3 regions of the Thermoanaerobacterium thermosulfurigenes genome follow, and region 1 is predicted to be linked to each of the others. Evidence: riboswitches for the same ligand, from Rfam matches in the RefSeq annotation. Region 1 holds a riboswitch; each other region holds the start of a gene.
What was found. A riboswitch is a leader RNA that binds a small molecule or an ion and turns the genes downstream of it on or off. The one in region 1 is predicted to bind cyclic di-AMP.
Positions count from the first base shown of each region.

Region 1 (3,285 bases):
TAAAATTCAGGGTTGACCTTAAGATCGTTGGCAACTTCTAAGAATGATGATAATTCTTTTTGCGATATTCCAGATTCTACATTTCCAATGTGCACAAGTTTGTCCTCCTCGTTGTAAAGACCCAAGACTAACGCTGTTTTATCTATTTTATACCCCAATATTACAGCGTTTAGTATTATGTGGTGTTTGAATTTTTGCCATAGACTACTTCTTTTCCCTAAGTAATATTTTGAGTCTGCTTTTTTAGCCATTACTCCTTCCAGTTGCTTTTTACCAGTTTCCGCAAATAAAGTTTTGCCTTGTCCAAATATATAATCAGATATCCTTATTAGATTGCCTTCACTGACGATTTTACTTAAAATTTCTTTGCGCTCAATCAGTGGGTAGTTTAATAGCTCTTTTCCATCAACATATATTACATCCCATGTTATAAATATTGCGGGATTGGATTTACTTAAAAGTTCTATTTTTAGTTTGTTTTGTTGGTGTTTTCGCATCATTATGTTTCTATAACTTGGTTTATTGTCTTTTAGAACGATTAGCTCGCCATCAAGTATGGCTTCATTTGATTTTAGACATTTATTTACTTCCATAAGTTCTGGGAATTGGTGGCTTATATCTACTAGCCTTCTGTCTTGAAGTTTTGTAGAAGATGAAAGAAATGCTATTGTCCTCGAACCATCCCATTTGATTTCATACACCCAACTTGGATCGTCAAATACATTTCCCGATATAGCCAGCATAGGAGAAATTTTTTCATCCATCAGGGACATCTTTATGCACCTTTTTTCTTTTTTGATTTTTTTGCAATGTTTTCTCCTTTTACTGATTCGATGCTGGCTTTTAATGCGCTTACAAGGTCCAGGACATTTTCTTCTTTTGGCGATTCAGGTATTTCAAATTTTCTATCTTGAATTTTCGACTCGATTATTTCGATCAGGGCTTTTCTGTAGTTGTCATCATATTTTTCAGGGGAAAAATCAGATGTCAGAGTATCCACAAGTTTTATAGCCATTTTCACCTCATTTTCGTGAAGATCTACATTGCGGATAGGTGGAAGCTCATTTGTACTTCTTATTTCATCAGGAAAGTGCATTGTTTCCATAACCATGTAGTTGTCATTGAAAACTCTTATGCAGGCTAAATCTTGCTTTGAGCGGATTACTACCCGCGCGACTGCTACACGGTTTAATTTCTTCATAGAATCTCTTAAAAGTACGTATGGTTTTGCACCTATTTCATCTGGTGCGATGTAGTATGTCTTATCGAAATATATGGGGTCTATTTGCCTTAAGTCTGTAAAATCGATAATATCTATCGTTTTAACTGTTGACTTTGGAATTCTCTCTAAGTCTTCTTCATCTATGATGACAAATTTTCCTGGTTCATATTCATAGCCTTTTACGATTTCTTCATCAGAAACTTCTTTATTGCACACAGGGCAAATCTTCTCGTATTTTATGGGTGATTTGCAGTCCTTGTGAAGCTGTCTAAAATGGATGGAGTTGTCTTCTGTGGCTGCATAAAGTTTTATGGGGATGCTGACAAGGCCAAAGCTGATGGCACCCTTCCACATCGAGCGCATTTTTTCACCTTCTTTCGATATTTATTAATTAGTATAACCATGAAAAACTCACAATCTTCAGGTAATTTATGGAATGTGGTTGACTTTGATACAATTTGCCTATATAATATTAATTAATTATTAAAAATATAAATTTTTTATTAAATTTATTAAAATAAAATAAAATATGCCTAATCGAAAGAGCGGGGGATATCTTTGGGGTGAATCCGCGTATGCGGTAGGGTTGCTCTTTACCGAACCCGTCAACTAACCTCGTAGGCATAAAGAGAGGATGAATGAGTTGAATTACAAAAAAATAGTGGCAACAGCGGTAGTGTCAATAACACTTATGCAAGCGCCAAGTGCATTTGCAATGGAGCTTTTGAAATACGGTTCAAGAGGACAAGCGGTGGTTAGCTTGCAGCAAACGTTAAACAGGCTTGGCTATAGCACAGGTGGTATTGACGGAATATTTGGCAGCAAGACAAAAAGCGCAGTGATCGCACTGCAGAGAAGGTACGGACTATCTCCTGATGGAATTGTAGGACCAGCTACAGAGGCAGTATTAAATAGGACGACTGTAACTGGCGTTTCATCAAGGGGTGGTTATGAGCGCCCATCAAATTTTGACATAGTAAGTATTGCAGAAAGATATCTTGGAGTACCGTATGTTTTTGGTGGTACTACACCTGCAGGTTTTGATTGCTCTGGATTTGTTCAATACGTGTTTAGGCAAGCTGGAAAAAGCATCGGCAGAACTACGTATGACCAGTATGCAGGTGGTAGAGCTGTAAGCTTATCTGATCTTCAGCCAGGCGATATATTGTTTTTCTCTACATCAGGCGGTGGTCCTACACATGAAGGTATATACATAGGAGATAATCGTTTAATACACATGAGCGATTCCCTTAATAAGGCTGCTATTGCGGATTTTAGCGGTTGGTTTAGGACGTACTATATAGGCGCAAGAAGATATTATTAAAATTTAAAAGAGAGCATCTACATAGAGGCGTATATGTTTTTTTGATTTAACATATGCGCCTCTTTTATTTTTAGAAATTAAATAAAGTCTTAAATGGAAATCTTTGTTTTGTTGACAAGTAATGTCACAAATAACTGATTATTATAAATTTTCTACATTGACTTTTTATAACTCGCAATTACCAAAACGTTTGTTCGTTTAATATAATTAAAGCACAGTGCTGCACTGAAAGGGACCGGTCCTCACTTTATGTGAGGTGTGTAGTAGATGATAAGTTATAATGAACTGTGCTTTAAGGCTAAAAGTGGTGATAAAGATTCTGTCCATGAGATTTTAAAAAAGTTTAATCCTCTTTTGATAAAATTAGCAAAAAAGTTTCCATACGACAGTTTTGATGATATGCTTCAAGACGGAAGAGAAGTGCTTATTGCTGCTATCCATCAGTTTGATGAGAAAAAAGGCAAGGAATTCATAGCATATGGCAGTATGCAGCTTAAATTTTATTTTTTAAATGCTTATAGAAAGAAAAAATCTTTTCTCTCTTTGAATGCAAAGGCAGATGAGGAGGAAAATGAGATCATCGATTTGATAGAGAGCGATGAACTTACGCCAGAAGAAAAATTTTTTAATGATATCATGAGAAAGGATTTAAAGGAAGCTTTGAATGGCCTTACTGGAAAGCAGAAAAACATAATAATGCTTTACTTTTTCGAAAGGAAGACACTTGTTGAAATATCAA
Region 1 is NZ_JBPODR010000021.1:13,992-17,276, reverse strand. Features, by position in the region: gene HNR52_RS08780 (ATP-dependent DNA ligase) at 1-773, opposite strand, end outside; gene ku (non-homologous end joining protein Ku) at 776-1,585, opposite strand; cyclic di-AMP (ydaO/yuaA leader) riboswitch at 1,743-1,860, shown strand; gene HNR52_RS08770 (C40 family peptidase) at 1,866-2,546, shown strand; gene HNR52_RS08765 (sigma-70 family RNA polymerase sigma factor) at 2,814-3,285, shown strand, end outside.

Region 2 (3,285 bases), on a different contig from region 1:
GAGATAACGCCTAAAGATGAGAAAATAACTATTTTAGTAGATACATTTAAAGATGAAATTGAAGAATCATTGAGAGTGGCTGAATTTTTAGGAGATAGGTTGTATGGCATAAGATTGGATACGCCATCGGAAAGAGGGGGTGTGACAGCAAGCCTTGTGTATGAGCTTAGGCAGAGGCTTAACCAAAAAGGGTTTGACAATGTCAAGATCATTGTGTCTGGTGGGCTTACACCAGAAAGGATAAAAGAGCTTGCATTAAGCGGTGCAGATGCATTTGGTGTTGGTAGTTATATATCAGATGCATCTCCTATAGATATGACGATGGATATTAAAGAAGTGGAAGGAAAACCTATTGCTAAAAGAGGTAGAATTCCCGGAAGGATAGAGAATGCAAAATTAAAGAGGATAATATAGACAGACATGAATCTATGCTTGTCTGTATAATACTAAATGAATCGCAATTTATACAAAAAGGTATTGACACAAACAAAAAAACATTATATAATAACTAATGTGCTAACGATGTTGTGACGCGGGGGTGGCGGAATAGGCAGACGCGTACGTTTGAGGGGCGTATGGAGTTTTCCGTGCGGGTTCAAGTCCCGCCCTCCGCACCAAAATGAAAATAAATATTTTACATAAAAAAAGCCTTTCAAAAGGCTTTTTTTTTTTAATGCCACTTTACCATTATAATTGACATGAATACAATCGCAACAATCGTCGTTGTCGTTATAAAGATCGATGCAAGTTTGGTGTTTAGATTTCTCTCATCAGAATATATGACTGCTACAAGCGCTGTTGGCATGATAGTTCCTAACATTATGGTTTTAATTGTCATTGATGCGGTATTGAAAAACAGAGGCAAGACAAAAAATAATGCTATGCCTGGTGCATATTTAATGGCAAGTCCTTTAAGTAGCGATAAAATTTCATCCTTTTCTAAATTAAAATCAAGAAAGTATCCTATTACAAACAAAGCCAATGTTGTATTAGGCATTGAAATTTGTTCTGCCAGGTTAACGATTAAGCTTGGGAATTTAATACCTATGATATTCAATATGAAGGCTATTATATACGTATCAAAAGGCACAAAGTACAAGATCTTTTTAAATACTTTCTTTAGATCTAATTTATCACTTTGAGAAAATACATATGCAGCGATATATGCGATTCCAAAGACGTTAAATGAATTTCCCATGTCAAACATGGCAATGTGCAAAAGACCATTGTTGCCGTAAATTTGTTGGATAAACGGGAAAGCGAAAAGACCTATGTTATATCCGCAGAGAGATATAATTAAAGTGCCTTTTGTTTCTCTTTTTAAATTTGCGTTTCTAAAGGCTAAAAAGCCTACAAGAAAAGTGATGAAGCCGAAAGCAAAGCCTGATAATGTTAAAACGAACAAGTTTGTATTTACTTTTGTAGTCAAGAAAACTTTTGCGATGCTGGCAGGTAATGTTATGTATATGATAAAACTATTTATTACCTTTCCCGTTTCTGCAGGTAGAAATTTCATTTTCTTTACTGCGTAACCGAAAAATATTATGATGATGCTTATTGCGATTTTTTGAAGTATGACTATTTGACTCATTCATATCCTCCTTTTCGTATATCAAATAAAATTATACTACAACAAGCTTCTTATTTATAGAGATTGTAACAAATTTATAAATTTTTTATAAAATATATTAAGAGTTTATTAAAAAAATCTTAAAAAATTATTATGAAAACATTGACTTTATTAATCGTTTTTGATAAAATAAAAGAAACTTGTACATATTAGCAATCTTGCCGAATCCTATTTAGGTACGGAGGATTTTTCATGTTTGGGGTTAATCTGCCATATGCAGTAGGGGTACCTTCTATCCCGCACCCGTCAACTAACTCCGGAGGCAAAAGGAAGGAGATTAGCTATGAATAGCAAATTAGGTAAATTTATTTTTGGTGTATCCGTTTTCGGCATGACTATGGTAGGTTCTTCGATGCTTACACATATTTATGCAGCAGATCTTGGAAGTGGCGTCGTCATTGGAAACGGTGTAAATGTCAGAAATGGCGGAAACTTGTCGTCAATGGTTATCACACAGTTAAATTATAGCGATGTGGTTACAGTGATTGGACAGGATAATGGCTGGTACAACATAAAGCTTTCAGATGGGACTGTAGGCTGGATATATGGAAAGTACCTTTCATTAAGGTCTTCAAGTACGGTGTCAAGGGGTGATGTTGATAGAAGCATTGCCTCAAGGCTGATCGATTTTGGTAAAGAGTTTTTAGGAACAAGGTATGTTTACGGTGGTGAATCTCCATCGGGTTTTGATTGTTCTGGTTTTACTCAATACGTCTTTAAAAGCGTCGGTATTAGTTTGCCAAGGACTGCTGATGTTCAAGCTACAGTAGGAACTTACGTTGATAGAGCAGATTTGCAGCCTGGTGATTTGGTGTTTTTTAAGACATTAGGGAGCAGCATAATAAACCATGCTGGGATATACATAGGAAATGGGCAGTTTATGCACGCTTCATCTGGTGCTGGAAAAGTCATGACAAGCTCTTTATATGAAGATTACTACAGCACTCACTATGCTGCAGCCAGAAGGGTTATACAGTAAACTAAATATAACGACAAAAAGGCACTTTCATGTGTCTTTTTTTGATGCATTTTTTAGGCGATATTTTATAGTTTGTTGACTATTTAGGCATATTAATATATCATTATATATTGTATAAAATTTGCATTTGTGTGGAAGGAGTTAACCTAAATGGGGTTTGTAAGGGACGATATAAGGAATGTAGCTATAATAGCGCATGTTGATCACGGGAAAACAACTTTAGTAGACGGTATGCTTAAGCAAAGCGGCATTTTTAGGCAGAACGAAAAAGTCGAAGAGAGAGTAATGGATTCAAATGAGTTAGAAAGAGAAAGAGGAATAACTATTCTTTCAAAGAATACAGCTATTAGGTATAATGGTGTAAAGATAAACATAGTTGATACACCAGGGCATGCTGATTTTGGTGGTGAGGTAGAACGGGTATTAAAAATGGTTGATGGTGTATTGTTGCTTGTAGATGCTTTTGAAGGACCAATGCCTCAAACCAGATTTGTATTAAGCAAGGCTTTAGAGCTTAATTTAAAACCTATAGTAGTTGTTAACAAAATCGATAGACCTGATGCAAGGCCAGAGGAAGTCATTGATGAAGTCCTCGATCTTTTTATTGAGCTTGGTGCTGATGATGATCAGATTGATTTTCCTGTAGTATATGCTTCTGCCAGAGAAGGCATTGCTA
Region 2 is NZ_JBPODR010000023.1:6,512-9,796, reverse strand. Features, by position in the region: gene HNR52_RS09135 (nicotinate phosphoribosyltransferase) at 1-414, shown strand, start outside; tRNA gene HNR52_RS09130 (tRNA-Leu) at 533-617, shown strand; gene HNR52_RS09125 (AEC family transporter) at 671-1,591, opposite strand; cyclic di-AMP (ydaO/yuaA leader) riboswitch at 1,780-1,910, shown strand; gene HNR52_RS09120 (C40 family peptidase) at 1,914-2,609, shown strand; gene typA (translational GTPase TypA) at 2,760-3,285, shown strand, end outside.
Region 2: linked by a shared signal. The riboswitch ahead of HNR52_RS09120 (C40 family peptidase) and the one ahead of HNR52_RS08770 (C40 family peptidase) in region 1 are both predicted to bind cyclic di-AMP.

Region 3 (3,285 bases), on a different contig from region 1:
AGAATGAGACCTTTACGTAATATGTTGCACATATTATGTAATAGGTTTTATTTTTTCGGCATACTAATTACAAGGAGGCAGATTTGATGAATGCTTTAATATCGTCTTTTATTCTCGTTTTTGCATCTGAAATGGGCGACAAGTCACAGTTTATGGCTATGGCATTTGCCACATTTATAAAAGCCAGAACTGTCTTAATTAGCATATTGATCGCTGCCCTTTTAAATATGGGTATTGCAGTTTTGTTTGGCTCATTTATTACAGAGTACATACCGATAAAATACGTGAAGCTATTGGCTGCCATATCTTTTTTAATTTTCGGGTTGATTACATTAAAAAATGGCCATGAAGGACATGAAAAAATCAGAAAATCCAAATACGGTCCGGTTTTCACCATAATAAGTACATATTTTATTTCGGAATTTGGAGATAAGACACAGCTTTCGACATTAGCACTTACTGCCACATACAAAAATCCTGTATTTGTTTTATTAGGCGCTACTGCAGGAATTTTTATGGCCGATGTCATCGGAATCGTATTGGGAGTTTATTTAGGTAAGAAATTGCCGACAAGGCTTTTACACTACATATCAGCGATCATTTTTATAATATTTGGCTTTATCACTTTGTACGAAGCAAAAACATTATAAAAGCAAAATGGATACCTTTCGGTATCCATTTTGCTCCTCTTAGCCTCTCAATTTTGCATAATCTTTATCTTGCATAAGAAAATACCATATTTCCAACTCTCAATGCAACTGGCAATGACCAAAGCCACTGGTTAGTATTGCTGTCGTCAAAGTAATAAAGTGCACCGTTTGTAGGATCTACACCGTTTAAGGCATCCCTTGCAGCACTTATTGAGTCTGGTGTGGCAGGTAGATTTATCCAGCCATTTTCAACAGGCGTAAATTGATAGTAGCCATTGCTATCGACTTGATATATTACACCCTTTATGGAGTTAGGAAATATACCACTTTTTACCCTATTCACTATCACGGCACCGACAGCAACTTTAGCTTGATACGATTCACCACCAGCTTCTGCATTTATAAGCCTTGATAGAAGATCCAAATCAGCATTTGTGTATGAAATAACACCTCTTTGGACAGAACTCCTGTTTGTAGTTACATCGCTTCTTATACTTGAAGAAGTTGATGGTGTACCAGACGTCGATGCTGGTATGACAAAAACTTGACCTGGATAAATCATATCGCCTGTTAAACCATTTACATTTTTTAAAGCATCTACAGTAGTACCATACTTCATGGCAATTAAGTATAAACTATCGCCTTTTTGGACTGTATATGTGTTGTCACTGCCAGGTACAACTAATACTTGCCCCGGATATATTACTGTATTACTGATATTGTTAAGCTTCATTATTTGATTGTATGTTGTACCATAATTTAAGCCTATTTTATATAGGCTATCACCAGGCTTCACAGTATATGTTGCCGCAAATGCCGTCTGAGAAAATAAAAGAGCCGCTGCTAATGATGCAATGAGAGGCTTTACCTTAATACATTTTTTTAACATAAAAAATCCCCCTTTTGCCTCCGAGGTTAGTTGACGGGTTCGGGCAAAGGGCCGCCCTACCACTTAAGTGGATTCACCCCAAAAAAAGATCCCCCGTACCCCTTTTCGGGGATTCGGCATATTTTACTTTAATTATAAGGGGAATGCTTGTATATGTCCATATTAAACTGATGGGAATATAGGTAATTAGTGGCATTCACTGTAACCGCAAAATGGACAGTAAATACATCCGCTTTCAGGAACTAACTGAGCCCCACAATCAGGGCATTTATATTCCTTAGAAGAATTTTTTGCCTCCATCTGCTGATTCTTCGTCGCTTCTTTTTGCAACATTTATACCCTCCAATATATAGTGATTTTATAAATATATTATACCATATATTGTGTAGTATGTCACTAAAAATAAATAACAACCCCATCTATCAAATTTTGGGAATTGTTATTTTAAATTCGGATCCTTCATTTAACTTGCTTTTTACTTCAATACTTCCACCATGCAGCTCAACAATAAGTTTTGCAATAGATAGTCCTAAACCCATTCCACCAGTTTCTTTGCTTCTTGCTTTGTCAACCCTGTAAAATCTGTCAAATATATAAGGAATCTCTTCTTCAGGTATTCCAATGCCGTCGTCTTTAATTATTACGGCTACATTATTATCTGCTTCTTCTGCATAAAATTTTATGTTGCCGTCAATATCTGTATATTTTAATGCATTATCGAGAATTATTCTTAATAGCTCCTTTATAAGGTTCCTATCTGCATACACTTCCAAATTTTTATCGCAAAAAATTTCAATGTTTTTCCCATTAAAAATCACTTTAGCATCCCTGACTATTTCTGCAATCAATTCATAAACATTAAATAATTTCTTATTTATATTAAGCGTCTTGTTATCTCCTCTTGCCAGCATTAAAAGCCTTTCAATCAATATCTCCATTTCTTGCTCTTCTTTTTTTAAAGCGCCTATAGACTCTTCCAGCACATCTTTGTTGTCTTTCCCCCATCTGTCTATAAGTTCTATATATCCTTTCAAGATAGACAAAGGTGTCCTAAGCTCATGGGAAACATTTGATATAAATGCATTCTGCCTTTTAAAATAGTCTTCCAACCTATCCAGCATGTCATTAAATGTAGCAGCGAGCTTAGACAGTTCATCATTATTTCCACTAATGCTCAATCTTTTATTTAATTTTTTCTCGTCGATTGCATGAACTTCTCTCACCATATAATCAACAGGCCTTAATGCTCTACCCGTTATAAAATATCCTGCAAAAAAAGACACCAAAACTCCAATGACATCGGAAACAGCCATCATAACAAACAAAAGCTTTAAGAAAAAATACTGATTTTTTAAATCTTCATAAACCTGAATATAAAAAAATTTATTCCCAAAAGTATACTTTCTGTTTATATATGCTATATGTGTCTCATTTTTTTCTATTTTTGTAGGTACATTTATATTTTTATCATATGGTATATCAATCAAATGCGGTGAAGACACGTACACAATTTTCCCATGCGAATCCACAATCTTTAAATACATATTTTCACCTATTGACGATCCGAAAAGTAAATCTTTGTCTACACTTGTTATTATGCCATCAACCTCTTTTAGCTTTTCGACTATAACATCTGATTGATTTTGTATATCGTCAAACGCTTGATATACAAGGTAATATTTGAGACCGTATAACACAGATGCATTAAGCACTATTAAAATAAATGAAAATATGATAGCATAAAGC
Region 3 is NZ_JBPODR010000001.1:351-3,635, forward strand. Features, by position in the region: gene HNR52_RS00005 (TMEM165/GDT1 family protein) at 87-650, shown strand; gene HNR52_RS00010 (cell wall hydrolase) at 715-1,539, opposite strand; cyclic di-AMP (ydaO/yuaA leader) riboswitch at 1,540-1,668, opposite strand; gene HNR52_RS00015 (hypothetical protein) at 1,726-1,872, opposite strand; gene HNR52_RS00020 (sensor histidine kinase) at 1,962-3,285, opposite strand, start outside.
Region 3: linked by a shared signal. The riboswitch ahead of HNR52_RS00010 (cell wall hydrolase) and the one ahead of HNR52_RS08770 (C40 family peptidase) in region 1 are both predicted to bind cyclic di-AMP.